3 regions of the Dactylosporangium sp. NPDC051541 genome follow, and region 2 is predicted to be linked to each of the others. Evidence: riboswitches for the same ligand, from Rfam matches in the RefSeq annotation. Region 2 holds a riboswitch; each other region holds the start of a gene.
What was found. A riboswitch is a leader RNA that binds a small molecule or an ion and turns the genes downstream of it on or off. The one in region 2 is predicted to bind cyclic di-AMP.

Region 1 (9,568 bases), on a different contig from region 2:
AGGCGTTGAGGGCCAGCAGGTTCGTCTGCGCGGCGATCTGGGCCACGTCGGCGGTCATCTGCTTGAGCTCGTCGTTGAACGCGGCCAGCCCGGACAGGTCGTGCACGGCCTGTCGCTTGGCCCGCATCGCGTCGTCGAGCGTGCGGACCACGTTGCCCAGCCGTTCCCGGCCGCGGTCGAACGACCCGGCGCCGCCGCTGTCGATCGCATCGGCCGAGGAGGCCAGGACGGCGTCGACGTTGTCGACGATCTGGCTGAACTGCTGGGTGACGGCGGCGATCCCGGACTCCATCTGGGCCCGCGACGACTCGATCTGGGCCGACCAGACCGGGGCCACCTCCTCGGCGAACGCGCCGACCCCGCGGCGGAACGCGTCCGGGGCGGCGGCCGGCGCGGGTGGCGGGGCCGCCGGTCGGCGCCGGCCGAGGGCGAAGCCGCCGGCCAGGCCGGCGAGCAGTGCGATGAGGATGTACAGCGCCTCAGCCATGGTTGCGGATCACCTCTGCTATCGCCGGGAGCGGCACCTCGCGCTCAGCCGCGCCGAGCGCCACCGCCTCTTTGGGCATCCCGTAGACGACGCACGTCGCCTCGTCCTGGGCGACGGTCACGGCGCCCGCCTGGCGCATCTCCAGCAGTCCCCGGGCGCCGTCGTCGCCCATCCCGGTCATGATCACGCCGAGCGCGTCCGCGCCCGCCGCTCTCGCCACCGACCGGAACAGCACGTCGACGGAGGGCCGGTGGCGGTTGACCGGCGGGCCGTCGAAGACCCGGACCCGATATCCGGCGGCCGCGTCGGGCAGCAGCTCCATGTGCCGCCCGCCCGGCGCGACGAGGACGAGGCCGTCCTGGACCCGGTCGCCGTCGGCGGCCTCGCGCACGTCGACCGCACACAGCGTGTTCATGCGCTCGGCGAACGCGGCGGTGAACTTCTCGGGCATGTGCTGTACCACGACCACGGCCGGCGAGCGGGACGGCAGCACGGTCAGGACCCGTTCGAGGGCCTGGGTGCCGCCGGTGGAGGTGCCGATCGCCACGACCCGCCGCTCCGGCCGCCGCTGTTGCGTCCGGCGCGCCGGGGCCGGTTCGGCCAGCCGGGCCGCCGGGCGATCCACGCGCCGGGCCCGGCCCGTGGCGGCGGTGCGCACGGCCGCCACGATGTTGCCGCTGTCCTGCTCCAGGTACTGCTTCAGCCCGCTCGTCGGCTTGGCCACCGCGGTCACCGCGCCCGCCGCGAGCGCCTCCAGCCCGGCCTTGGCACCCGCGCCGACCAGCGACGAGCACACGACGATCGGTGTGGGCCGGGTGCCCATGACCTGCTTGACGAACGTCAGCCCGTCCATGCGCGGCATCTCGATGTCCACGACGATCACGTCGGGCCAGGCCCGCTGCATCATCGTCATCGCCTTGATCGGGTCGGGCGCCGTGCCCATCACCTCGATGCCGGACGCGCCACTGAGCACCGCGGACAGCACCTGCCGTACCACCGCCGAGTCGTCGACAATCAGCACCCGGGTCGTCATGACGCCACGCCCAGCCCGCGGCCGCTGTTGCGGCGCACCCAGACGTCACCGGTGTCGAGGTCGAAGCGCAGGAACCGCGCCCCCGTCCCGCCGACGTCCCTGGTCAGGAGCGTGAAGCTGTGCCGCTCCAGCAGCGCCAGGCCGGCCGCCACGTTCGCCGCCGCGACCCGGCCCTCGAGCAGCTGGGCACCGCCGCCGAAGAGTTTCGTGTGGTACTGCCAAGGCTCCGTCCCGGTCCGGTCGAGCTCGCGGAGGAACAGGTCGAAGGCCCCACCGGCGTAGCGCCCGTCGCCGCGGTGCGACCCGGGGAGCAGGTAGTGGCACATGCCGCCGATGCGCCGCCCGGGGTGCCAGAGGCAGACGGAGACGCACGAGCCGAGCAGCGTCGAGATGCGGGTGCCGGCCTCGGCGAAGCAGAACTCGCCCGGGTGCAGGAAGACCTCGTCAGTCACGGGAGCCCGCCGGGAGCCGGTAGATCGACGGGCGGATCATCCGCAGCCGGGCCGGGATGCCGTTGAGCGTCTCGGACAGGCTCACGATGAGGTGGCCCTCGGGGTACAGCATCTGCTGGAGCCGCCGCACGAGCGCCGCCTTCGTCGGCGGGTCGAAGTAGATCATCACGTTGCGCAGCAGGATGACGTCGAACAGGCCCAGGTCCCGCAGGTCGTCGAGCAGGTTCGCGTGCTGGAACGACACCCGCTCGCGCAGGGTCGCGCCGGCCGCCATCAGCCCGGCGTACTCGTCGCGGCCCTTGAGCCAGTACTTGCGCAGCAGCTCCATCGGGATCCGGGCGGCCGACTCGAGGGGGTAGAGCCCGCGCCGCGCTCCGGCCACGATCCGGGTCGACACGTCGGTCCCGAGGATCTCGAACCCGCCGGCCGGTGGCTTCTCCAGCAGCACCATCGCCGCCGTGTACGCCTCCTCGCCGCTGGAGCTGGCCGCGCTCCACAGCCGGAACATCCGCCCCGGCCGGTGCTCGGGCACGATCGTGTCGCGCAGGTATTCGAAGTGCTGCGGCTCCCGGAAGAACGACGTCTCGTTGGTGGTGAGCAGGTCGATCGCCTGGCCGAGCTCGTGGCCGCCGGGTGTGCGCAGGAGCCGGACATACTCGTCGTAGCCGCGCAGACCCAGCTGCCGCAGCCGCTTGCTGAGCCGCCCCATGACGAGCGTCTCCTTGCCGGGCACGAGCCGGATGCCGGTGCGCTCGTGCAGCAGCGCGCTGATCGCCGCGAAGTCCGCCCCGGTGATCTCCGGCGGGGTTTGGAGCGATCCGGTCACGGACTCTCGTCCGCCAAGTCGCGGCCGGCCTGGCTGAGCACCGCGACGTCGGCCGGCGACAGGGTCCGCTCGAGGTCGAGCACGATGATGAAGTCGTGCTCGCGGCGCGCCATGCCGCTGATGAACTCCGGCTGGATGCCCGTGCCGAACGTCGGCGGCGGCTCGAGGTCCCCCGGCCCGAAGCCGACGACCTTGTTGACCATGTCGACCAGGATGCCGATTTCCTGATCGCCGCTGCGCACGATCATGATGCTGGTCCGCCGCGCGACGGCGGTCGCACGCTGCCCGAAGCGGATGGCGAGGTCGACCACGGGCACCGCCCGCCCGCGCAGGTTGATGACGCCCCGCACGAAGTCCGGCGCCATCGGCACCGCCGTCAGCGCCCGATACTCGATGATCTCGATGACGTGGAAGATGTCGAGCGCGTACGCCTCATCGTGCAGCGTGAACGTGAGGTACCGCCCGGCCTCGAGCCCGCCGGCCGGCTGCGCGTCGTCTGCGGCCCTGTGGGTGATACTCACCGCTCTGCCCGTCCTGTGTGCGCTCCGATCGCCTACCCCGGCCTGATCGGCGCCCCCGGGCCCGTCTGTAGCAAAAAAACCGCCCGGCGCCGAAGCACCGGGCGGTTCCGCGAACCGGTCGTTACGGGCGGCCGTAGCCGTAGAGCGAGTCGACGTCGATCGGGGCGACCTTGACCACCGTGCGGCTGTTGGGCGCGTGGATGATCTGGTTGTTGCCGATGTAGATCCCGACGTGCCCGAGACCGTTGTAGAAGACCAGGTCACCGGGGACGAGCTGGCTGCGGCTGATGTGCTTGACCTTGCCCCACTGCTGCGCGGCGTTGTGCGGCAGGGTGACCCCGGCCGCCTTCCACGCGGCCATGGTCAGGCCGGAGCAGTCGTAGGTGTTGGGCCCGGCCGTCGCGAAGACGTACTTCTTGCCGAGCTGTGCACAGGCGAACTTCACCACTGTGCCGGCCCCGCTGCCACAGCCCGCCGTCGACGAGGCCGAGGTCGAGGTCGTGGTGGTGGTCGTCTTCGTCGGCGTCTTGGCCTTGGCCGCGGCCTCGTCGGCCTTGCGCTGCATGTCGTCGAGCCGGGCGATGTCGCCCTCGATCTGCTTGCGCTTGGTCTCCAGCTCGGTCTTCTGCCGGGTCTGGGCCGCGAGCTGCTCGTTGAGGCGGTTCTTCTCGGTGTCGTACGTGCCCTTCGCCGCGGAGTAGGCGGCGATGTCGTGCTGCTGGTTGCGCGAGATCTGCTCGAGGGTCCCGACCCGGTCGACGAACCCGTCGGACGAGCTGGCCCCGAGCATCAGCGACCAGGTCCGCAGGTTGTTGCCGGTCTTGTAGGCGTTGATCGCGACCTGCTCGGCCCCGGCCTGCGCGGCCTCCATGTCGGTCTGCAGCGGCTTGAGGCCGTCCTCGAGCTTGGTGATCGCGGCCTGCGTGGCCGTCAGGTCCCCGGTGGTCTTGTTGTACTGCTCGACGACCAGCTCAAGGTCCTTGTTGCCCTGGTCGATCTTGGCTTGGATCTCCTCGGGCGAGGGATCGGCGTGCGCGGCGCACGCCGGCGCGACCACGGCCGCAACCGTCAGCCCGATGAGAAGCGAGCGCAGCGCCGTTCGTCGGATGAACACGTTGTTCCTTCTTCCGGACCGCCTACCGGGTTAGCTGACGGGTTCGGGCGGAAAGAAGGTGCGCCCTACCGTGCGTGCACGGATTCACCCCGGGAACATGGTTCCCCGGCTCCCGTACCAGGCCTGTCACCAGGCTCGATACGCAACTCGGCGGTGCCGTCCGGGCCGTCCAGGGGTTGGGCGGCGTCGACCGGTCAGCGCACCAAACGTAACGACAGCATCTCGGTCCCCGAATACCCCAAAGGTTTTCTTAAGACAGACGCAAAGATCAACAGCGGATGCGGATTCCGGGGCCGCTTCGCTCCCGCCCCGGGCAAGGGACTCACCGCCCCCTGCACCCCTGCGATGCCCGACGAGCCCTGAGCAGTACTTGGGTTGATAAGAGGATCATCTCGACAGTTTTCTTTCGAGAGAATACTCTCGACGGCATGGCCGAGGTCACCCCGCGAACGCTCACCGACCCCCAGACCCTCCGCGCGCTCAGCCACCCGGTCCGCCTGGCGCTGCTCGACGCGCTGCAGGACGGCCCGCTGACCGCCACCCAGGCCGGCGAGCTGATCGGCGAATCACCCACCACCTGCTCGTTCCACCTGCGCCAGCTGGCCCGCTACGGCTTCGTCGAGGAGGCCGGCGGCGGCCGCGGCCGGGTCCGCCCCTGGCGGCTGACCCACCCGGGCTGGACCGCCCCCGCCCAGCCCGGCGACCCGGAGTTCACCCGGGCCCAGCAGGCCCTCGACCACGTGCTGCTCGACCGGCTCCTGGCCCGCGCCCGCCGCTACGTCGACACCGCCCCGACCTACCCGGCCGAGTGGCAGGCGGCCGCGGCCGGCCACACCTCGACGATGCACGTGACCGCGGCCGAGGCCGCCGAGATGGCCGCCGCCTACCGCGCGCTCACCGACGAGTTCCGCGCCCGCTGGGCCGCCCGCGCCGAGCGCCCCGAGGGCGCGCTCCCGGTGGAGGTCCTGTTTGGCGTCTACCCGGCGACATGAGCGTCCGCCGGATGTGGCGTCAGCGGCAGGCGCGGCGGTACCTCACCGGGCAGGCGCTCTCCCTGCTCGGCGACAGCGCGCTGTGGCTGGCCGGCGGCATCTGGGTGAAGACGCTGACCGGCAGCGACACGGCGGCCGCGCTCACGTTCGTGTGCTTCACCGCCCCGGCGCTGCTGGCCCCCCTCGCCGGCCTGCTCGTCGACCGGCTCCCGCGGCGCCCGCTGCTGATCGCGGCCAACCTCGCCGGCACCGCCGTCCTGGCGCCGCTCCTGCTGGTCCGCGACCGCGGCGACGTCTGGCTCATCTACGCCGTCATGGCCCTGTACGGCCTGCTCAACGTCGTCATCGCCCCGGCCCAGTCGGCCCTGCTGACGGTACTGCTGCCACCCGACCTGCTCGCCGACGCCAACGCCACACTGCGCACCGTCCAGCAGGGCCTGCGAATCCTCGCACCGCTCGCCGGCGCCGGCCTGTTCACCCTGGTCGGCGGCCCGGCGGTGGCCGCGCTGGACATGGCCACGTTCCTGGCCGCGGCCGCGTGCACCGCCGCGGTCCACGTCGCCGAACCACGCCCGGCCGCGCCCGACCGCCGCCTCGGGGCCGGCTTCCGGTTCCTGTTCACCGCCCCGGCGCTGCGCCGGCTGACCGTGGCCGCCGCCGTCTGCACCCTGGCCTTCGGCGCGGGCGAGGCCACCGTCTACGCGGTCATCGGCCAGGGCCTGCACCGCCCGCCGGAGTTCGCCGGCGTCGTACAGACACTGCAGGGCCTGGGCGCGATCGCGGGCGGCCTGTACTCCGTTTCCGCCATCCGCCGCCTGGGCGAGATCCGCGCGGCCGCCGCCGGCTTCGCCCTGCTGGCCGCCTCCACCCTGCTCCTGACGACACCGTGGCTGCCGTCGGTCCTGGCCGGCCAGGCCGGGGCCGGCGCCGCCCTGGTCGGCATCGTCATCGCCGTCATCACGCTGCTGCAGCGCCGCGCGCCGCGACAGCTGCAGGGCCGGGTGTACGCCGCGTTCGAGCTCTGCACCACCGGCCCCCAGACCGCCGGCCTGGCCACGGGCGCGGCGCTCATCGCGATCCTCGACTACCGGCTGGTCCTGCTGGGCGCGGCCGCCGGCCTGCTCCTGTCGGCCGCGCTGCTGCGCCGGGTCCCCCCGTACGATGCGGCGATGGAGCGCATCACGGTGACCGACGCCGGCATCACGGTGACGTCGGTGGTCGAGCCGGTCCTGTCGATGCACGGCAAGGAAATGCGCCCGGCCGCCACCGTCGTCTCCGACCTGCCGTGGGACGAGATCGCCGGCGTGTCGCTCGACCCGGCCGGCCTGACCGTGGACCTCACCTACGGCGAGTACCTGGAGATCCACCCCGACGCCGACGGCTACGCCGAGGCCGTGTCCGCCCTGACCAACGCCGGCCGCCTGATCTGAGCGAACCCGCCCAGAGCCCGGTCCGCCCGTCGGCCCAGTACGCCCGCGTTCCAGGCGCAGTCATGAGGAGGCGTCCGTCGTGACCTCGTCGACCCCCTGGGGCGGCTACCATCTCGGGCGTGAAGCGATTGATGACGCTCATTGCCATCGTGGCCGTGCTGGGACAGACCGGATGCACCGCCGGCAAAGACGAGCAGAAGCCGCGGATCACATACAAGCTCGGGGTGTACTTCTACGAGGGTGCGACGGCGGAGCAGCGCAGCGCGGTGGAGGCGAGGCTGAAGACGCTGCCGGCGGTGAGCAATGTGCATCTGCTGTCGGGCCAGGATGCCTACAAGGTGCTGGAGTCGGCGAACCCGGAGGCGGCGAAGCGCGTCGATCCATCGGGCCTGCCCGACTCGTTGCGGGCCGTGATCACCGATCCGACGCTGATCGAGCCGGTCACCGACCTCATCGGCGGGATGCCGGAAGTATCGGTGGCCGGGGACCCTTCGGGTGGGCTCGCCGACCCGAAGGGGGAGCGCGGCGTCATCGTCAAGGTGGACGACGAGGGCCAAGCGGACATCGAGAACGCGATCAAGGCGATCCCGAACGCCTCGCCTGCGGTATTCGAGTCCGGCGGGAACGCGTACACCCGAATGCGGCATCGCGTCGACGGACTGTCACCGGCGGATGCGTTGGCGTCCTATCGGTTCAAGGTCACTGTTGCGGGCGGGATCTCACCGGAGCAGCAGGCGCTGGCCACTGTGCACGGCGTGCGGCGAGTGATCGTGGTGCCGGCGAGCGCGCTGTAGCTCGGCCGCGCCGCCGCGATGCGGGGCAGCCGATCTCCTACGGCTCCGCCGGGCACTCCACCTACGCCACCTGCGCCACCTGCCCGTCCTGGTCGCACGTCACCGGGCGCCACGCCGAGCCCGGGAACGGCTGACCGGGCCGCGGCCGGGCTCCGAGAGCCGCGGGCACCTCGACACGCCCGAGCCGAAGCCTCCGTCCACGCCGGGGTCCGCGCCTACGGCACCCGCGGGTAGACGCCCGAACAGCTCGTCCCGATCGGCCGTGTCAGCCGCCGGCCATCGCTCCGATGATCAGCAGCGGCTCGCGGCCGGCGGCGACCGGGTCCGGCAGCGGGGTGTCCGGGGTGTCGTTGGACAGGTCCTCCTCGCACGCGTAGAAGCGCACGAAGGCCCGGCGGCGGCCGGTGGCGCGGTCGCGAATCGTGCCGAGCAGCGCGGGGAAGCGGGCCTCGAGGGCGTCGAGGACGGCGCCCAGGGTCGGCGGGGCGGGCACGTCGAGCTCGACCTCGTGGCCGGCTTTGGCCAGGTTGCGCAGGTGCGGTGGCAGCACGACCTTGATCACGGCAGGGCCTGCACCTCGACCGAGAGCACCGCGGGCAGGTCGCGGACGATCGGCGCCCAGGAGTCGCCGCTGTCGGCGGAGCAGTACACCTGGCCGCCGGTCGTGCCGAAGTAGACCCCGCAGTCGTCGAGGGTGTCGACGGCCATGGCGTCCCGCAGGACGTTGACGTAGCAGTTCGCCTGCGGCAGGCCCTCGGTGAGCGGCTGCCACTCGTCACCGCCCAGGCGCGAGCGGTACACCCGCAGCCGTCCGTCTGGAACGTAATGCTCCGAATCACTCTTGATCGGCACGACGTAGACGGTCTCGGGCTCGTGGGCGTGCACGGCGATCGGGAAGCCGAAGTCGCTGGGGAGGTTGCCGCTGATCTCCCGCCACAACCCGCCGCCGTCGTCGGTGCGCATGACGTCCCAGTGCTTCTGCATGAACAGCACGTCGGGCCTGGTCGGATGCATGGCGAGCCGGTGCACGCAGTGGCCGACCTCGGCGTCCGGATCGGGGATCTGCCCCGACACCAGGCCGCGGTTGATCGGCCGCCACGTCTCGCCGGCGTCGTCGGAGCGGAACGCCCCGGCGGCCGAGATCGCGACGTAGATCCGGTCGCGGTGCACCGGGTCGAGGATGATCGTGTGCAGGCACATCCCGCCCGCGCCGGGCTGCCAGCGCGGGCCGGACTCGTGTGTGCGCAGGCCGGTGAGCTCGGACCATTCGCGGCCGCCGTCGGTGGAGCGGTACAGCGCGGCGTCCTCGCCCCCGGCGTAGACGGTGTCGGGGTCGTCGCGGGACGGCTCGAGGTGCCAGATCCGCTTGAACTCCCACGGCCGCGGCGTGCCGTCATACCACAGGTGCTCCCCCACGGAGCCCCGGTAGGTGAAGTCGTTGCCGACCGGCTCCCACGTGCGGCCGCCGTCGTCGGAGCGCTGGATCAGCTGCCCGAACCAGCCGCCGGACTGCGAGGCGTAGAGCCGGTCGGGGTCGGCGGCCGAGCCGTTCACGTGGTACACCTCCCACCCGCCGAAGTGCGGCCCGTCCACGGTCCAATCCTTGCGTTTGCCGTCGGCGGTGAGGACGAAGGCCCCCTTGCGCGTGCCGACGAGCACCCGGACTCCGGTCATGGCGTCACCTCCGCCCCGCATGATCCCACGCTCCCGGCCGCCGCGCAGCCTCTGACCCCCTTCCGTGGCACTGCGGTGGCGCGCACTTGCAGCACCGCACCGCACTCCGCGGCAGCGGCGTGCCTTCAGCGAGCACCGCACTCTGCAGCAGCGACGTGTTGCAGTAGCGGTGTTTTCCAGCTGCGGCGTGTTGCAGTAGCCGCGTGTTGCAGTAGCCGCGTGTTTCAGTAGCGCACGGCACTCTG
Region 2 (9,568 bases):
ACCCCGCGGTGTCGACGGAGCCGAGATGGTTCGGATTCGCGGTGACGACCGGCGACCGCGCCGGCACGCCCGGCTCGTCCACCACCCTGCCCGCCGAGTTCCAGATCGACTACCTGCGCATCTGGTCCTTCGAGCCCACTGACGCCGCCGCCGCACCCGCCCCGGCCGCCCAGCCGTCCACAGTGGACGCCGCCGCCGCGCGGGACTTCCCGCCGTTCAACCGTCACTGGTCCCTGTGGCTCGCCGTCGCCGCCGTCGTGATGGCCGCCGTGGCCCTCTTCTCGTTCGTGATCCACAAGACCCGCCCGCATCGCCCACCGTCGTCGCACCGGGCTTGAGCTGTTCTTTCACGACAAGTAGGGCGCTCCGCACCGTCAGCCGTCGTCGCACCGGGCCTGAGCTGGGCTTTTGCGATAAGTCGGGCGCTCCGCACCACGACTTATCGGATATATACGTCGCCGGGGTATATGTCCGAAAAGTCGAGCGAAGCGCGGCGCGGAGCGCCCGACTTTTCGTCTCACAGCGGATCCGCCAAGGGCGAACGGGCCGGTAGACACGTCGGTGGGCGGCACATCATCGGCGGATGAGAATGCTTGTGCTTGGTGGGACCGTGTTTCTCGGGCGGGCGGTTGCGCGGCAGGCCCTGCAGTTGGGGCATGAGGTCGTCTGTGCGGCGCGGGGTGAGTCCGGCGAACCCGTCGAAGGGGCGCGATTCGTTCGGGTCGATCGGGACGAGCCGGACGGGCTCGGCGCGGTCACGGGGAGCTTCGACGCGGTCGTCGACGTGGCTCGGCATCCCCGGCACGTGCGGCATGCGGTGGGGGCGCTCCACGGGCGGGTCGGGCACTACACGCTCGTCTCCAGTGGGTCCGCCTACGCCGACGCGGCCACGCCCGGGCAGGTGGCCACCACGGCGCCGTTGCTGCCGGCCGACTACGACGCGGACCCCTGGGCCGACGCGGAGGCGTACGGGCGGTGCAAGGTGGCCTGTGAGGAGTTGGCGGCCGAGGGGTTCGGGGCGGAGCGGACGTTCCTGCTGCGGGCCGGGATGATCGTCGGGCCGGAGGACCCCACGTATCGGTTCGAGTACTGGGTGCGGCGGGGGCTGCGCGGGGGCGAGACCCTCGCGCCCGGCGGGCCCGACGAGGCCGTGCAACTGGTGGACGTGCGGGACCTGGCCGACTGGATCATCGCCGCCGGCGCGGATGGGCTGGCGGGGGCGTTCGACGGGATCGGGGCGCCGATGACGCGGGCCGCGTTCCAGGCCGCGTTCTCCAGCGAGCCGGAGCTCACCTGGGTCGACCAGGAGTTTCTGCTGACCAATGACGTGGCGCCGTGGAGCGGGCCGCGGTCGCTGCCGTTCTGGCTGCCCCTGCCGGAATACGCCGGGTTCATGGCCCGGGACGTCACCCGATCGCTGGACGCCGGGCTGCGGACGCGGCCGCTCGCCGACACCGTTCGGGACACCGCGGCGGCAATTGGTGACGGATCCCACATCGAAGCGAAGAACGGTTTGGGCATCGACGAAGAGGCCCAGTTGTTGCGTGATTGGCGTCATCGCTAGGAAAAAGGCTGTCGCTTCGCCGACTGTTGCCGATGAACAACCGTGCCCACGCCGCCGCGGCAGCGTTCCGGGCCACCCGCGCGGTCGTTCCCAGGGAACTCACAGCGAATTCAGGCGTCTGGCGGGCAGGTAGACCACGTATCACTTGTTGCAACCGAAGCGAACCGGAGCAGTCTCCCGAGCGTCTAGGTAAGTGGTGCAGCTCTCAGGGGTCGTCACCGAATCGCCCCCGGGGGCGGAATTCGGAACGCACTTTGACTGTTGTGTAGGTGGCATACCCGGGGGGCACCCGTTTTAGCAGGGTGAAACGGGGAAGCGAAGGATGGAGCGGGGAGGGGCCCGAAGTGGAGAACGTGAAAGTGGAGATGCGAACCGATCCGGGTGACGCGGAGCGTGACCTGGTCGGCGTCTACCTGCATGAGATCTCCCGCACGCCGCTGCTCGACGCCGCTTCTGAGGTCGAGCTGTCCAAGGCGGTCGAGGCGGGGCTCTATGCCGAGCACCTGCTCGACAGCGACGAGATCCCCGACGGTGCGACGGCCGAGGAGCTGCAGAAGCTCGTGGCTGAAGGCGAGCGGGCGAAGGACCGGTTCATCCGGGCCAACCTGCGCCTGGTGGTGTCGATCGCGCGGCGTTACGTGCGCTCCGGCATGCCGATGCTCGACCTGATCCAGGAGGGCAACACCGGCCTGGTGCGCGCCGTGGAGAAGTTCGACTACGTGCGTGGATACAAGTTCTCGACCTACGCGACGTGGTGGATTCGCCAGGCGATCAGCCGGGCGATCGCGCAGCAGGAGCGCACCGTGCGCCTGCCCGTGCACCTCGTCGAGGACGTCAACCGGATGCGCAACGTCGCGCGTCAGCTCACCCGCGAGCTGGGCAACGAGCCGGAGCCGGAGCAGCTGGCGACCGCGCTCGGCGTGCCGGTCGAGCGGGTGCACGAGCTCATGCGCTGGTCGCAGGACACCGTGTCGCTCGACACCCCCGTGGGTGACGACGGCGACACGAGCCTGGGCGACCTGGTCTCGGACTCCGACGCGCCGTCGCCGGAGGACGTGGTCCTGGCCGCACTGGAGCGGCAGCGGATCGAGGGCCTGCTCAACCACCTCGACGACCGGTCGGCCGGCATCATGCGGGCCCGCTACGGCCTCGAGGACGGCCGCGAGCACTCGCTGACCGAGGTCGCGTCCCGGTTCTCGCTGTCCCGCGAGCGCATCCGCCAGCTCGAGATCCAGGCGCTCGGCCGCCTGCGCGAACTGGCCCGCGCCGAGGGCCTGGCCGCCGCATAACCCCCTAGATACGGCAAAGCCCCAGGTCACTGTCGACCTGGGGCTTTTTCACAATCTCAGTACGGGTTGCCGCACTGCTTCCACGAGCCGTTCTCCTTGACCAGCTCGAAGTCGTGCTTGATCTTGCCGCTCTTCGTGGTGATGGTGCCGGAGATGGTGGCCGTCTCGTGGCCGTTGTCGTTGCTGTAGGAGCCGCCCCACGAGAAGTCGTGCGCGGTAGGGGCGTTCTTCTGCACAAAAGCCGCGAAAGCCGCCGAGTCGTACCGCTCCCGCGCGTCCGTGCACAGCATGTCGTAGGCGGCCTTCGTGTTGCCGCCCTCCAGTGCGACCAGGAAGTCGGCGGTCGCGGCCTTGGGCGCGTCCGTGGCCTTGCCGATGACAAAGAAGACCCCGCCGAAGATGCCCGCGAAGCACAGCACGAAGGCACCGATCGCCGAGAAAAGGATGATCTTCCAGGTTCTACTCACGCGCGCCAGCGTAGGGATCTTCAAAACCCGGCGATGTAAGCCACCCGACGCGGCTCATGCCCTATGTGCGACCACGAAGAGGCGCGGGAACGGCAGGATCGTGCCGAAGGGCTCGGGCGGGTACACCCGGCGCAGGTATTGCCGCATCTCCGACGTGAACGCGTCGAGGTCGGCCCCGGACAGCGCGTCGAGGTAGGGCCGCAGCCCGGTCCCCTTGAACCACTCGAAGACGGGGTCCTCGCCCGGCAGCACGTGGTAGTAGGTCGTCTCCCAGGCGTCGACGGTCAGGCCGGCCGTGGACAGTAACCGTACGTAGTCGGTCGCGGGCAGGACCGGGCTGGCCGAGCGGGGCCCGGTGGCGTCCATCGCGCCGGCCAGGGTCGCCGCCCACCGCCCCGAAGCCGCGACCTCCCCGAAGCCCGGATCAAAGGTGGAGACCGGCACCTGGAATGCGAGGGTGCCGCCGTCGTCGAGCGCGGCCGCCCAGAGCGGCAGGAGCATTTCGTGGTCCGGTACCCACTGGAGTGAGGCGTTGGCCACGACAACGTCCACAGAGCCGCGCTGGGGCCGCCACTGCCCGGCGTCGGCGAGCTGGAACCGCAGCTGCGGCGTCGCCAGCGACGAAGCCGCCGCGATCATCGCGGCCGAGGAGTCCAGGCCGAGGACGGCGGCGTCGGGCCAGCGCTCGGCGAGCGTGGCGGTCATCGTGCCGGGGCCGCAGCCGAGGTCCACGACGGCCACCGCCGACGTGGTGGGGATTCGGGCGACGAGCTCACGGAAGGGCCGGGCGCGCTCCTCGGCGAAGCGCTCGTACTGCTGCGGGTCCCAGGAGGCCATGGCCCCAATGATGCAGGGCCGCTCTTCCGGAGAAGAACGGCCCCGCAGCAAATACAGCGTGTTACTTGACCCGGCCGTATCCGTAGATGCTGTCGACGCTCACCGACGCGTATCGCACGACGTCACCCGTGTGCGGTGCGTGGATGATCGTGTCGTTGCCGACGTAGATGCCGACGTGGCCGAGGCCGTTGTAGAAGACGAGGTCGCCCGGGGCCAGCGCGCTGCGCGGGATATGGGCCACCTTGCTCCACTGACTGGCCGCGTTGTGCGGCAGGCTCACTCCCGCGGCTGCCCACGCGGCCATGGTGAGGCCGGAGCAGTCGAACGAGTTGGGGCCGGCGGCACCGTACACGTACGGCTTGCCGAGCTTGCTCTTGGCGTAGTTCACGGCGGCGCCGGCGTTGCCGGAGACGGCCGGCAGGGTGCCCGGGTTGTAGTTCGCCCCGGTGACCTTGGTGCTGCCCGCGTTCTTGGCCTTCTTCTGCAGGTCCTCGAGCTTCTTGACGTCGCCCTCGATCTGCTTGCGCTTGTTCTCGAAGTCGGCCTTCTGCGTGTTCTGGGCCGCGATCGTCTGGTCCAGGTTGGCCTTGGCCGCCTTGTACTCCTCGATGCTCTTCTGCTGCTGATGCGTGATCTGCTGCAGCATCGACATCTGGTCGATCAGCGAGCCCGACGACGTCGCGTTGAGCATGGCGTTGAGGTTGCGCATCTTGCCGTTGCTCTTGAACGCCTCGATCGCGATGGCCTGCACGCCCGCGCTGGTGTCGGACACGTGCTTCTCGAGGTCGGCCGCCTTGGCCTGCGAGTCGGCCATGTCGATGTTGAGCTTGTTCCAGTTCTCGATGGTGAGCTCGAGGTCGTCGTTCTGCTGCTTGAGCTGCGCCTCGATCTCGGCCAGCGAGGGGTCGGCGTGTGCGACCGTGGCGGGTGCGAGCACGGCGAGGGAGATGAACCCGATCGCCAGGGTCCGCAGCACCGACCGGCGGGCACGATGTCCAGTGGACAAGGAAAGACCCTTCATGCACCGACCGCCTACCGGGTTAGCTGACGGGTTCGGGCGAGAAGAGAGCGCCCTACCGCAGCGTCGCGGATTCACCCCAGAAACGTGGGTCCCCGGTTCGATGCGCGCGCCCGGAGGGGTGGGTGCGCACAACTCGATTCGGCGGCGCTTGCCCGGCGCCATCCGGGGTGGATGACGGACTGCCGAGCAGGCCAGCGCCTAACTTAACGTGATCACCGGCCGGGCGAAAGGCGTGCGTCCCGCTCGATAGCTAATGACCGGAAAGTCCAAATTACTGGTGGTTGGTACGCGATACCGCACCGTGACTTTGGTGCCGGACGGTTACTGATTCGGGACTTGATTTTGCACAGAGAGACGGTTAAATACACGTAACTTCATACACCGCCGGTGCAAATAGTTTCGGGGGTCCGCACGTGCTACGGGTCCAGAACCTCGAAGTTGTCTACGACGATGTGATGCTGGTCTTACGGGGTGTGAGCCTCGACGTGCCGGAGGGCCGGATCGTCGCGCTCCTCGGTGCGAACGGCGCCGGCAAGACCACGCTGCTGCGGGCCCTGTCCGGGCTGCTCGGCGTGCACGACGGCGCCGTCACCCGCGGCTCGGTGACGCTCGACGACCGCCCGGTCCACCGGCTGCGCCCGGCCGCGATCGTGCGGCGCGGGGTGAGCCAGGTCATGGAGGGCCGGCGGACGTTCGCCGAGCTCACCGTCGAGGAGAACCTGCGGCTGGGTGCTCACACCCGCCGCCGGGGCGCGGCCGCGGCGATGGAGCGGATGTACGCGCTCTTCCCCGTCCTCAAGTCTCGCCGCGGGTCGATCGCCGGCTACCTCTCCGGTGGCGAGCAGCAGATGCTGGCGATGGGCCGGGCGCTCATGTCCGAGCCGAAGTACCTGCTGCTGGACGAGCCGAGCCTGGGCCTGGCCCCGCGCATGGTCGAGCAGGTGCGCGACCTGATCACCGAGATCAACCGGGCCGGGACGGCCGTGCTGCTGGTCGAGCAGAACGCGACCATGGCGCTGTCCGTCGCCGAGCACGGCTACGTCCTGGAGAACGGCAAGGTCGTGCTGGACAAGCCGGCCGACGAGCTGCTCGCCGATGACGACATCCGCGAGTTCTACCTGGGCGCCCACGCGGAGCACAGCTTCCGCGACGTCAAGCACTACAAGCGCCGGAAGCGGTGGCTGTCATGAGCGATGTCCTGCGGTTCAAGGACGTGAGGCTGAGCTTCGCCGGCGTCAAGGCCATCGACGGGGTCGACTTCAGCGTCGGGGCCGACGAGCTGTTCGCGGTGATCGGGCCCAACGGCGCCGGCAAGACGTCGATCTTCAATGTGATTTCCGGGGTGTACCGCCCGCAGCAGGGACGGGTGCTCCTGGAGGACAACGACATCACCGGGCTGCGCCCGGACCGCGTCGCGCGGCTCGGTGTGGCCCGGACGTTCCAGAACGTGGAGCTCTTCCGCCAGCTCACGGTCGTGGAGAACCTGATGCTGGGCCGGCACCACCACATGCGCTACGGCACCCTCGCCGCGATCGCCTGGCTCGGCCGGGCCCGCCGCGAGGAGCTGGCCAACCGGGCCCGGGTCGAGGAGATCGTCGACTTCCTGGAGCTGGCCCAGTGGCGGCGGATGCCGGTGGGGCTGCTGCCCTACGGCGTGCAGAAGCGCGTCGAGCTCGGCCGGGCCCTGGCGATGGAGCCGAAGCTGCTCCTGCTCGACGAGCCCGTTGCCGGGATGAACCTCGAGGAGACCGAGGACATGGCCCGCTACATCCTCGACATCCGCGAGGAGCTGGGCATCCCGATGATCCTCGTGGAGCACGACATGGGTCTGGTCATGGACCTCGCCGACCGGGTCCTCGTCGTCGACTTCGGCGTGCCGGTCGCGTGCAGTACCCCCAAAGAGGTCCAACAGAACCCGGATGTCATCCGCGCCTATCTGGGGGAGACGCAATGACCATCGCCGACCTCGTCCGCGACCGCGCGGAAGCGAGCCCCGAGACGGTCGCGATGCGGGAGAAGCACCGCGGCATCTGGCGCGAGATCACCTGGCGCGAATACTGGGCCACCGCCCGGCGGGTCGCGCACGCGCTGCGGGGCCTCGGCGTCGGCCCGGGCGACCGGGTCGCGATCCTGGCCGAGAACCGGCCCGAGTGGCTCTTCGCCGACGTCGCCACCGTGGCGCTGCGGGCCGCGACCGTCGGGCTCTACCCGACCAGTCCGGCCGGCGACGTGGGCTACCTGCTCGCCCACTCCGGCGCGAAGGTCCTCATCGCCGAGGACCAGGAGCAGGTCGACAAGGCCCTTGCGGTGCTCGGCGACTGCCCCGACCTCCAGCGGATCGTGTACCTCGATCCGAAGGGGATCCGGCGGCGGTACAAACACGAGGCCCTGCTCTCCTGGGACGACATGCTGGCCGGCTCGCACGAGGACCCGCTCGAGCTCGGCGCCGAGCCCGGCGACCTGGCGGCCCTCGTCTACACGTCCGGCACGACGGGCCGGCCCAAGGGCGCGATGCTCACCGTCGCCAACGTGGACTTCGCGATCGGGGTGCTGCGCGGCGACGGTGGCCTGACCGACCCGCCGCCGGGGCCGCGCGACCTGGCGCTGTCCTACCTGCCGCTGTGCCACGTGGCCGAGCGCGTCTTCACCGTCTGGCTCGGCGCGGCCTCGGGAGTGGTCGTGCACTTCGGCGAGTCGATCGCCACGGTGCAGGCCGACCTGCGCGAGGTGCAGCCGACGATCCTCTTCGGCGTCCCGCGGATCTGGGAGAAGATGCTCGCCGGGGTCACCACCCGGATCGCCGGTGCGTCGCCGATCAAACGGGCCAGCCTCAGGCTCTGGCTGCGGGTCGCCGACGGCATCGGGGCGACATTGGCCCGGACCGGCGGGCGGCACACGTTCGGCAGCCGGCTGCGGTACACCCTCGGCTGGCTCTGCTGTTATCGCGCGCTCCGGGAACGCATCGGCCTGCGTCGAGTGCGGTACGCGGCCAGCGGCGCCGCACCGGTCGCGCCCGAGGTGCTGCGGTTCTTCATGGGCATCGGGGTGGCGATGCACGAGGTGTACGGGATGACGGAGAACTCCGCCATCGCCACCGCCAACCAGCCGGGCCGGGTCCGCCTCGGCACCGTCGGCGAGCCGCAGCCCGGGGTCGAGGTGCGCATCGGCGACGACGGCGAGATACACACCCGGCACGCGGGGACCTTCGCGGGGTACTTCCGCGACGAAGCCGCCACCGGCGCCGCCCTCACCGCCGATGGCTGGCTGCGCACCGGCGACATCGGCACGCTCGACGGCGGCTACCTGCGGATCAACGATCGGGCCAAGGACATCATCATCACCGCGGGCGGCAAGAACATCGCCCCCAGCGAGCTCGAGAACGCGCTCAAGGCCTCCCCGTACATCAAGGAGGCGATCGTCGTGGGCGACCGGCGGGCCTACCTCACCGCGCTGGTCGGCATCGAGCTGGAGACCGTCGGCGAGTGGGCCCAGCGGCGCGGCCTGGCCTACACCACCTACCGCGACCTGTCCGGCAAGCCGGAGGTGCGGGCCCTCGTGCGCGGCGTCGTCGACGGCGTCAACGCCGGCCGCGCGCCGGTGGAGCAGCTCAAGACGTTCCGGATGCTGCCCAAGGAGCTCGACCACGAGACCGGCGAACTGACCGCCACCCAGAAGGTCCGCCGCGCCGCGATCGCGGAGGCGTTCCGGACCGACATCGACGAGATGTACCGGAGTCCCGCGTGAAGGATCTGCTGGAGAGCGTGCTGCGGGGCGTCGGCACCGGGAGCGTCTACGCGCTGCTGGGCCTCGGCTTCGTCATCATCTACAAGGCGACCCGGGTGATCTCCTTCGCCCAGCCGTCGTTCATGTTGGCCGGGGCCGTGCTGGTGACCTACCTGGTCGGCCCGCTCGGCTTCTTCCTGGCCCTCGTCGTGGCGGCCGCGGCCACCGGCGGGCTGGCGCTGGGCGTCGAGCGGCTCGCGGTGCGCCCGATGATCGGCCGCCCGGTGTTCACCGTCGCCATCATCACGCTCGGCATCGACGTCGCCGTCCGGGTCGTCGACAACGCGTTCATCGGCCTGGATGTACGGCACGTCGGTGACCCGTGGGGCCTGAAGGTGCTCACGCTGCCGGGCGGCATCCTCGTCGAGCAGCGGCACATCGCGATGGTCCTCACCACCGCCGTGCTCATCGCGGGGCTGTTCGCGTTCTTCCGTTACACGAAGACCGGGCTGGCGATGCGGGCCGCCGCCTACGACCAGGAGGCCGCACTCGCGCAGGGTGTCAGCGTCGGGTCGGTCTTCGCCGTGTCGTGGGCCCTGGCCGGCGCCCTCGCGGCCGTGGCCGGCACCTTCGCCGCGGTCGGCGGGAGCGTCAGCGAGTCGCTGTG
Region 3 (9,568 bases), on a different contig from region 2:
CGTTCGCCGAGCTGGCCGGGCGGACGCTGGTCGTGGAGGAGAAGCTCGACGGGGCCAACGCCGCGATCAGCTTCGATGCCGACGGCACGCTGCGGCTGCAGTCGCGCGGTCACTACCTGTCAGGTGGGCCGCGGGAAAAGCAGTTCGCCCCGTTCAAGGCCTGGGCGGCGGGGACGCGATACGGCCTGTGGCCCGTGCTCCGGGATCGTTTCATCGTGTACGGCGAGTGGCTCTACGCGAAGCACACCGTCTTCTACGACGCGTTGCCGCACCACTTCTGCGAATTCGACGTCTACGACCGTCAATCCGAAGTATTCCTGTCGACTTCCCGCCGCCGCGAGTTGCTGGCCGGCCTCGGGATCGCGTCGGTGCCGGTGCTGGCCGAGGACGTCTTCACCGACCTCGCCACCCTGACCAAGCTGGCCGGACCGTCGACGTGCCGGACGGGCGGCTGGCGGGACGCGCTGCGCGAGGCGGCGCTCACGGGTGGCGCCGATCCGGACCGGGTGGTGCGCGAGACGGACATGTCGGAGGAGATGGAGGGCCTATATCTCAAGCTCGAGGACGCCGGCACGGTGCTGGGCCGCTACAAGTGGGTCCGCCCGAGCTTCCACACCGCGATCCTGGACTCGGGCAGCCACTGGCAGGACCGTCCGATCGTGGCCAACCGGGTCAGGTCATGAACGTTGTCGACGAGGCGCTGACCCTGCTGGACGCGGGCGAGCACAAGGCGCGGCGCATCCTGTGGGAGCGGGGAGTGCCGATCGCCTTCCGAGAAGCGATTGCGGCATTGGTACAGCACCAGCGGCTGCCCTTCGGCGCACTCGAACGCCCCGATCTGGACCGGGTCCTGTTCCGGATCAGCCTGGTCGCCCGCAACGACGATCTGGCGGCGGTGGCGGCCGCGACCGCTGGTGGCGATGAAGCGCTCCTGACGGAAGTCGCGCTTTTCAGGCAGTACACCCGGGAAATCGGCTGTTTGGATCGTCCACGGCAATTCCCGTCGGACCATGCGCGGTTCGAGTATTTCCGCACGCCCGGCCGCGACCCGGCCTATGCCGCCTTCGACGACACGACCTGCACCGTGACCGTGATGTCCGGACTGCCGGGCGCCGGTAAGGACCACTGGGTCGCGGCCAGCCGGCCCGGCGTGCCCGTGATCAGCCTGGACGATCTGCGCGAGGAGCTCGGCGTGCGGCCGACCGGGGACCAGGGGCCGGTGGTGGCGGCCGCGTATGCCCGGGCCAAGGAGCACCTGCGGGCCGGGCGGGGGTACGTCTGGAACGCGACGAACCTGACCCGCGCGCTCCGGGCCCGCAGCGTCGCGGTGGCCGCGGACTACCGCGCGCGGGTCGAGGTGGTCAGCGTCGAGGCGCCACCGGACGTCGTGCACCGGCGCAATCTGGCCCGGGCGCGGACCGTACCGCCGGCCGTGATCGACCGGATGGCCGGGCGCTGGGAGGTGCCAGACCCGGCCGAGGGCCACTCGGTGCTCTGGGTGGACAACACCTAGCCCTAGCGGCTGGTGATGCGCTGGCGCTGCATGGCCAGGGCCTGCAGGGCCGATGAGCGGATCAGCAGGAGCGGGTTGAGCGGCTCGTTGGCCTTGATCGCGCGGGCGTAGGGGCGGTTCTCCACGGCCCAGCCGTTGTGGATGTCGTACTCGATCGACAGCGACCCGTTGCGGGCCATCTGGTAGTCCAGCAGCACGCCGGGGCCGAGCGAGCGGGTGGCGATCTCACCGGCCATGTGCGGGATCGGCGAGAAGAAGAACGCGACCTTGGGCACCGGCTGGAACAGGTCCACGTCGACCAGGTCGAAGACGCCGACCGGCTGGTACATGCCGTGCGAGTCGTGGATGCACAGGCCGGCGCTGAGCTCGGTCCGGCCGGTGTTGTCGATCTCCATGTGCCCGGCCGGGCCGCCCGGGGTCACGATGCCGGCGCCGTCGTTGCCCGAGACCGTGAGGACGCTGCCGAGCGGGGCCGGGTAGTTGTGCGTGGCGACCACCTTGGTGCTCGGCGCGTGCGCCATCTTGCGCGAGGTGTACATCGAGAACGTCTCGGTCCACGAGAGTTCCATATGGCGCTCGAGGTAGTGCGCGGAGAGCCAGATCGTCGGTGCGCCGCTCGCCGAGGTGGCGATCGCGTGGAGCCCGAAGAGCGCGAAGTGGTGGTCGCGCAGCTGGTCGATCGTGGCCTCGTTGATATCGATCGTGAGTTTGTGCTGCTCCACGCTGTCCTCCTGGGTTGAAAACGGGCCCTTGGAGGACAGTGTGGAGCGGATGGGTTGCACAGTCGGGGCAATCAGTGAAAATCCCTCACGATGGCCTCGGCGGCCTGCCGGAGCTCGTGTTCGTCGGGGAGCCAGGCGTTGGCGATGTCCGGGTGGAGGCTGCTCCGGGCGATCTCCAGGAGCCGGTGACTCACCTCCTCCACGGACTCGCCGTGGTAGTCGTTCTGGATGACTTCGGCGGCGCGTTGCAGCGCCGAGGAAAGCTGGGCCTCCAGCGGCTCCTGCAGCCGCTGGACGGCGGGGTCGGCGCCGTCGGCTTCAATGTGGACGTGCAGCTCCTGCATGGCCGTGGTATTGCCCCGTCCGGACGATTTTCAAGCGGTGGTCTTTTGTATTTTATGCGGCAATTGACCGCATTGGCCGGTGGCGCCGCCCGGTATAGGTCGCGCGGACCTCGGCCAAGGCCCACGCCATGCGGGCCACGGCCGTCTCGGGGTGGTCCCCGAACTCGCCGGCGACCCGGGCCGCGCAGCCCTGCACGCCCATCCGCCGCAGGGTCGCGGCGACCGCGCCGCGGATCTCGCCCCGGGCCGGGCATTGCGATGACTGCAGGTCCGAGGCGAACAGTGCCTCGGCCCGAACGGCTTCGAATGTGGTGGTTGTAGCCATCTCGCACCTCCTGTGCGCCTCGGTGGTCCTTACTGACATTCACGGTAGAGAGACCGCTACGGTTCGGGCTCCCGGTTTCATGCCAGCGTCGTCTGCCCGTCACTTTGCGTTGATCGGCTAGCAGGGTGCAGGGGTGGCATGGCTGTGACAGGGTGGAACGGTGTCCCTTCCTGTGGGTAGCGCCACCAGCGCACCGTTGCCGTTGCACCGGGCGGCGCGCATCGAGGACGCGTTCCACGCGGTCCTCGAGCGGCGCCTGCGCCGACGGGGCTGGACGGTCGCGGTAACCGCCTATACCGGCTACGGCTCCGCGGCCACCGAGACCAAGCCGGGCTGGGTCCGCGTGCTCGGCCGGGTCCTGCTGGCCCGGATCGACCCCAAGCCGGGCAAGCGGCTGAAGAAGCTGCGGGGCTGGCGCTCGTTCACGGCCGTATCGGTCAGCAACGCCCTGGTGCGCATCGAGGCCGGCGGGCAGACCTGCGAGGTGCGCTGCGACCGCGGCGGGTTCATCGACGTGGTGATCGAGGCCGACCTGGCCCCGGGCTGGGGCAAGGTCACCCTGCAGAGCGAGGACAGCGCGGCCGTCGAGGCACCGATCCGGATCATCGACCCGGCCGCCACCCGGCTCGGCGTCATCTCCGACGTCGACGACACGGTCATGGTCACCACGCTGCCGCGGCCGCTGCTGGCCGCCTGGAACACCTTCGTGCTCGATGAACATGCCCGCGCGTCGGTGCCCGGCATGGCCGTCCTGTACGAGCGGCTGGTCAACGCCAACCCCGGCGCGCCCGTCTTCTACCTCTCCACCGGCGCCTGGAACGTGGCCGCGACCCTCACCCGGTTCCTGTCCCGGCACCTGTACCCGGCCGGCCCGCTCCTGCTCACCGACTGGGGGCCGCAGCCGGACCGGTTCTTCCGCAGCGGCCAGGCACACAAGCGGGCCTCGCTGTCCCGGCTGGCCCAGGAGTTCCCGGACATCCGCTGGCTCCTGGTCGGCGACGACGGCCAGCACGACCCGGAGATCTACGCCGAGTTCGCGGCCGAGCACCCCGACTCGATCGCCGCAGTCGCGATCCGGCACCTCTCGCCGGCCGAGACGGTGCTCGCCGGCGGCTTCCCGGGCGTGGCCGGCTCACCGCGGCGCTTCCCGCCCAACGACCACCGCTGGCTCAGCGCTCCGGACGGCGCGGGGCTATGGCGTCTTCTGCGGGATACGGAGATCCTCTAGCTTCCGGATGAGGTCCTGCAGCACCCGCTCGGACTGCTCGTGCGGGACCTGGCAGGTGCCGGCGGCGAGATGGCCACCGCCGCCGTACTGCAGCATGACCGAGCCGATGTCGACCGGCGACGAGCGGTCCAGGATCGACTTGCCGCAGGCGAAGACCGTGTTGAGCTTCTGCTTGCCCCAGATCACGTGGATGGAGACGCGGGCCTGCGGGAACAGCGCGTACACCATGAAGCGGTTCCCGGCGTAGATCGTCTCCTCGTCGCGCAGGTCGACGACGACCACGTCCCCGTGCATGGTCGACACCCGGCGCAGCTGGTCGTTGAACAGCTCCTGCTGCTCGCGGAACAGTTCGGCCCGCTCGGCGACGTCCGGCAGGGCCAGGATCTCCTCGACGTCCTGGTGGTCGATGCAGGCGTCGATGAGCTGCATCATCAGCTGATAGTTGGAGATCCGGAACTGCCGGAAGCGGCCCAGGCCGGTGCGGCTGTCCATGAGGAAGTTCAGCAGAGTCCACCCGGTCGGCTGCAGAATTTCGGTTATGTCGTACTGTGCCGAATCCGCCCGGTCCACGGCCTCCATCAGCTCCGCGGAGACGTGCGGGAAGCGCTCGGCCCCGCCGAAGTGGTCGTAGATCACCCGGGCCGCGGACGGCGCCTCGGCGTCGATGACGTGATTGGTGGCCTGGCCGTGCTGGTTCCGCTGCGCGCGCAGCGTCTCCGAGTGGTGATGGTCGAAGACCATGTGCGCGCCCGGGGCATAGGGCAGGTTCGTCAGGATGTCCGTCGGGCCGACCTCGACCGCGCCGTCCTGCACGTCCTTCGGGTGCACGAACGTGATGTCGCCGATGAGGTCGAGCTGGCGCAGGAGCACTGCGCAGACCAGTCCGTCGAAGTCGCTGCGGGTCACGAGACGGTACTTCACTGCAATACCCCTAAGCACAAACGGCCGGTCGACGGTTACCCCATCGGCCGGCCGTGCGTGTAGGTGAGCGGTTTCGTGGATCTCGCTACAAGATCGACAGGTGCACGTGGTTCGTGTGGTCACTGGAGGGGTCGCCGGCGACGCCGCTGTAATGGTGCCAGCCGACTGCCGGGGTCCAGATCTGTTTGAACCAGATCACGTACATCACGCCGAGCTGGGTGGCGTTCTTGACGAAGTAGGCCGCGAGGTTGCTGCCATACACGAAGTCGTCACCGGCGGCGACGCCACCGAAGCCCGTCTTCGTCTGCACCGAGAAGTCGCAGGCGCGACCCTTCGGGTGCTCGTAGGGCCCGCTCGGGCGGAAGCACGAGACGAACCGCTTGAAGTTGGACTTCTGCGCCTCCTGCATGGCGTGCAGCATGCGCGGGGTGATGCAGCCGGTGGTGGTGGGGTCGTCGACGTTGCACTTCTCCGTCGGCAGCGACCCGTTGGCGTTGCGCGGCACCGCGTCGGCGGTGGGCAGGTTGGCGCTGACGAAGCCCTTGCTCGGGCCGCCGGCCAGCGCGAGCGCCTTCTCGGCGTCCTTCTTCTTCTGCTCCATCGTGGCGACCTGCTGCTGCTGCGCGGCGACCTCGTCGTCGAGGGCCTTCTTCTGCGCCGCCTGCTGCTCCTTCAACAACTTGAAGTCGTGGAGCAGGTGGTCGTTGTGGTGGGCGATCTGGTTGATGGAGCCGGCCCGCTCGGCGAAGCTGTCCGGGCTGTCGGAGTCCATCAGCGCGGCGATGGTCGTCAGCGGGCCGGTGCGGTAGGCCGCGACGGCGATCGCCTCCACCTGCTCCTGGATCGAGGCCAGCTGGGCCTCGGTCGCCTGGAGCTGCGTGGTGAGCTCGGCCTGGTGTTTGACGGAGGCGTCGAACTTCGCCTTCGCGTCGGTCCAGGCCCGGGTGCTGTCGTCGAGCACGGAGCCCAGGGTCGGGTTGGCGCTGGAGCCCTCGTCGCCGGTGTCGCCACCGGGCTCGGCCGCGGCGGGTGTGGCGGCGAGCCCCCCGAGCACCAAGGCCGCCAGCAGCGCCACGAACACGCTTCGGTAGGGATGTCGCGATGACATCTGGTTCGTTGTTCCTTCCGTCGGCCGCCGACCGAGTTAGCTGACGGGTTCGGGACGGAACGACCCCTACCATCCCTCCGCCGGTGGGCGGAGGGGCGGATTCACCCCAACGTTACGGTGGGTCCCCGGCTCGCCACGGTGCGGCGATTAGGCGGCAGCCCCGCCCGGCACCGGGGGCGGTGCCCTCGTGGACGTGACCGTGGGTCACTGTACCCAGGGCTTGGATTTCCCGCACCGCACCGTTTGTGCGGAGCTGGCCGTCCCCGATTGCCCGTGATGCGGATCACTTTCTTCGGTTGTCGTACGTGGTTACGGCCTGACAGCGCGTGATGGTTCAACGCAACCGTAAATATTCTTCATAAAGCTATTTCGTGCGCTCCTTCCGGCGCCCGGGACTGGTCCTCTGGGCGGGTCTTCCGGAATTGAAGGAGTGATCAGGTGTCGAGAGTGCGCCTACTGGCGATGCTCGCCGCGGTGACCATCGTGGGCGGGGTGGTCGCGGTCTTCAACATGCTGCCCGCGTCGGCCGCCGCTTGCAGCCCCGCGTGGCAGGCTTCGGCGGTCTACACCGGGGGCGCGACGGTCTCCCGCAACGGTCACAACTTCCTCGCGAAGTGGTGGACGCAGAACGAGGCCCCGCCCGGCAACACCGGCGTGTGGCAGGACCAGGGCGCCTGTGGCGGCTCCTCCACCGGCGGTGGCGGCGCCCCGGCGACCGGTAGCGCGGGCGGCTGCAGCTTCCCGGCCTGGGTCCAGGGCAAGAACTACGCGACCGGTGACATCGTGAAGTTCACCGACGGCAAGTTCTACATCGCCGAGCACGAGAACCCGGGCTACAGCCCGGTGATCAGCACCTGGTTCTGGGACCCGTACACCTGCTCCGGTGGCGGCACGGGCGGTGGCCCGACCGGTGGCACCACCACCCCGCCCCCTTCGACCAGCGGCTTCGTGGTCAGCGAGGCGCAGTTCAACCAGATGTTCCCTTCCCGTAACTCCTTCTACAGTTACTCGGGCCTGGTCGCCGCGTTGAAGGCGTACCCCGCCTTCGCCGGCACGGGCTCGGACGCGCAGAAGAAGCAGGAGGCCGCCGCCTTCCTGGCCAACGTGAACCACGAGACCGGTGGCCTGGTCTACGTGGTCGAGCAGAACACCGCGAACTACCCCCACTACTGCGACACCAGCCAGTCCTACGGCTGCCCGGCCGGCCAGGCGTCGTACTACGGCCGCGGCCCGATCCAGCTGTCGTGGAACTTCAACTACAAGGCCGCCGGTGACGCCCTGGGCATCGACCTGCTGCACAACCCGAACCTGGTCCAGACCGACTCGGCCGTGGCCTGGAAGACCGCCCTCTGGTACTGGAACACCCAGAGCGGCCCCGGCACCATGACGCCGCACAACGCGATGGTCAACGGCGCCGGCTTCGGCGAGACGATCCGCAGCATCAACGGCAGCCTCGAGTGCGGCGGCCGCAACCCGGCGCAGGTTCAGAGCCGCGTGGACGCATACCAGCGCTTCGTGTCGATCCTGGGCACGGGCGTGGGGGCGGGCGCTCTGAGCTGCTGATCTTTCCCGGTTGATTCCGGCGGCGGCCTCCCTGGGGTGTGGGGGCCGCCGCCGGAGCGTTTGCGAATGGCGCGAAATTTTACGAGCGGACCGGGCCGAAAGTTCAGAGACGGCGTGGAAATCGCCCGAACGGATGAGCCTCTCCGGGTCGACATCGACAAGGATGGGCACGATCTTTGCCGCTCGGCAGAGGCCATCGCCCCGTCCACATAAGACGCTTACCATGGGGAGAGTCACAAAGTGTCTTTGGTTCGCCGAGCCGGTCGCTCGGTCCTGGCCGGAATCGCCGTAACGGCCGTCGCCACTGCAGCGACCCTCATCCACGCGGGAGCCGCGTCCGCCGCCGCTCCCGCCGACGCGAAGAAGCAGCAGCACCCGAGCGTCGCCAAGAAGTCCGAGACGAGCGTCATCAAGGACAGCTACGTCGTGCTGTTCAAGTCCGGCGTGAGCGCGGCCAAGGTCGACGCGAGCGCCGCGGCGCTGACCAAGCAGTTCGGTGGTTCGGTCACCCACACCTACAAGAACTCCGTTCACGGCTTCGCGGCGAACATGAACGCGGAGCAGGCCAAGAAGCTGGCCGGCCACGCCGATGTGGCGCTGGTCGAGCCCAACCGCACGCTGAAGGCCAGCGACACCCAGGTCAACCCGCCGTCGTGGGGGCTCGACCGGATCGACGCGATCTTCGCGCCGCTGAACAAGCGGTACAACTACCCGAACACGGCGGGCAACGTGCACGCCTACGTCATCGACTCGGGTATCCGCACCACGCACACGGAGTTCGGCGGCCGCGCCACCAGCGGCTACGACTTCATCGACAACGACACGAACGCCGATGACTGCCTCGGTCACGGCACGCACGTCGCCGGCACCATCGGCGGCACCAACTACGGCGTCGCCAAGCAGGTCAAGCTGGTGGCCGTGCGCGTGCTCGGCTGTGACGGCTTCGGCACCACCGCGCAGGTCGTCGCCGGCATCGACTGGGTGACCGCCAACGCGATCAAGCCGGCCGTGGCCAACATGAGCCTCGGCGGCGACGCCGACGTCGCGATCGACAACGCCGTGCAGGCCTCGATCAGCTCCGGTATCACCTACGCCGTCGCGGCCGGCAACGAGCACGACAACGCCTGCAACCACTCGCCGGCGCGGGTTCCCACGGCGCTGACGGTCGGTGCGGCGAACGAGATCGACTTCCGCACGGACTTCTCCAACTACGGGCCGTGTGTGGACCTGCACGCGCCGGGGCACGCCATCCCGTCGTCGTTCAACACGAGTGACACCGCGATCGTCAAGGAGAGCGGCACCTCGATGGCGAGCCCGCACGTCGCGGGCGCGGCCGCACTGGCGCTCGGCACCAACCCGACGTGGACGCCCACCCAGGTGAGCAACTACATCGTCTACGGTGCGACCCGCCGGACCGTGCGCAACACCGCGGGGATCGCGGGGACCACCACCCCCCTCGCCACCACCGACACGATGCTGCGCATCGGCGAGCAGGCGGTTCCGCTCGCCTCTGGCCTGCGTTCGCTGGTCAACGGCAAGAACATCTCCGTCGGCGCGAACGGCGTCCAGCCGATCATGGCCAGCTCGCCCGTCGCGACCATGGGCGACCAGGAAAAGTTCACCATCGTCAGCGGCGGGACCGGCTACATCGCGTTCGCGTCGTGGGTGAACGGCAAGTACATCAGCGCCACGGCCGGCGGCACCGGCTCGCTGATCGCCAACGCCAGCACGATCACGGACGCCGAGCGGTTCCAGGCGACCATTCAGGGTGACGGCACGGTGGTCCTGATGAACAAGCTGACCGGCAAGTACGTCACCGTCCCGAACGGCGGCAACAGCCCGCT

Region 1: linked by a shared signal. The riboswitch ahead of ACIA8L_RS24060 (NlpC/P60 family protein) and the one ahead of ACIA8L_RS05005 (NlpC/P60 family protein) in region 2 are both predicted to bind cyclic di-AMP.
Region 3: linked by a shared signal. The riboswitch ahead of ACIA8L_RS53275 (coiled-coil domain-containing protein) and the one ahead of ACIA8L_RS05005 (NlpC/P60 family protein) in region 2 are both predicted to bind cyclic di-AMP.

Annotation. Positions count from the first base shown of each region.
Region 1 is NZ_JBITDU010000005.1:16,106-25,673, forward strand. Features, by position in the region: gene ACIA8L_RS24035 (methyl-accepting chemotaxis protein) at 1-487, opposite strand, end outside; gene ACIA8L_RS24040 (chemotaxis response regulator protein-glutamate methylesterase) at 480-1,520, opposite strand; gene ACIA8L_RS24045 (hypothetical protein) at 1,517-1,972, opposite strand; gene ACIA8L_RS24050 (CheR family methyltransferase) at 1,965-2,798, opposite strand; gene ACIA8L_RS24055 (chemotaxis protein CheW) at 2,795-3,319, opposite strand; gene ACIA8L_RS24060 (NlpC/P60 family protein) at 3,441-4,433, opposite strand; cyclic di-AMP (ydaO/yuaA leader) riboswitch at 4,439-4,596, opposite strand; gene ACIA8L_RS24065 (winged helix-turn-helix domain-containing protein) at 4,862-5,425, shown strand; gene ACIA8L_RS24070 (MFS transporter) at 5,437-6,855, shown strand; gene ACIA8L_RS24075 (permease-like cell division protein FtsX) at 7,005-7,649, shown strand; gene ACIA8L_RS24080 (MoaD/ThiS family protein) at 7,915-8,211, opposite strand; gene ACIA8L_RS24085 (WD40/YVTN/BNR-like repeat-containing protein) at 8,208-9,323, opposite strand; gene ACIA8L_RS24090 (aldo/keto reductase) at 9,548-9,568, opposite strand, start outside.
Region 2 is NZ_JBITDU010000001.1:1,091,342-1,100,909, forward strand. Features, by position in the region: gene ACIA8L_RS04980 (hypothetical protein) at 1-338, shown strand, start outside; gene ACIA8L_RS04985 (NAD-dependent epimerase/dehydratase family protein) at 584-1,564, shown strand; gene ACIA8L_RS04990 (RNA polymerase sigma factor RpoD/SigA) at 1,930-2,853, shown strand; gene ACIA8L_RS04995 (hypothetical protein) at 2,910-3,320, opposite strand; gene ACIA8L_RS05000 (methyltransferase domain-containing protein) at 3,375-4,157, opposite strand; gene ACIA8L_RS05005 (NlpC/P60 family protein) at 4,219-5,163, opposite strand; cyclic di-AMP (ydaO/yuaA leader) riboswitch at 5,171-5,332, opposite strand; gene ACIA8L_RS05010 (ABC transporter ATP-binding protein) at 5,634-6,368, shown strand; gene ACIA8L_RS05015 (ABC transporter ATP-binding protein) at 6,365-7,132, shown strand; gene ACIA8L_RS05020 (AMP-dependent synthetase/ligase) at 7,129-8,922, shown strand; gene ACIA8L_RS05025 (branched-chain amino acid ABC transporter permease) at 8,919-9,568, shown strand, end outside.
Region 3 is NZ_JBITDU010000027.1:11,457-21,024, forward strand. Features, by position in the region: gene ACIA8L_RS53240 (RNA ligase family protein) at 1-683, shown strand, start outside; gene ACIA8L_RS53245 (AAA family ATPase) at 680-1,513, shown strand; gene ACIA8L_RS53250 (hypothetical protein) at 1,516-2,235, opposite strand; gene ACIA8L_RS53255 (hypothetical protein) at 2,307-2,579, opposite strand; gene ACIA8L_RS53260 (hypothetical protein) at 2,632-2,904, opposite strand; gene ACIA8L_RS53265 (App1 family protein) at 3,065-4,132, shown strand; gene ACIA8L_RS53270 (exopolyphosphatase) at 4,097-5,053, opposite strand; gene ACIA8L_RS53275 (coiled-coil domain-containing protein) at 5,139-6,161, opposite strand; cyclic di-AMP (ydaO/yuaA leader) riboswitch at 6,171-6,325, opposite strand; gene ACIA8L_RS53280 (glycoside hydrolase family 19 protein) at 6,600-7,724, shown strand; gene ACIA8L_RS53285 (S8 family serine peptidase) at 7,965-9,568, shown strand, end outside.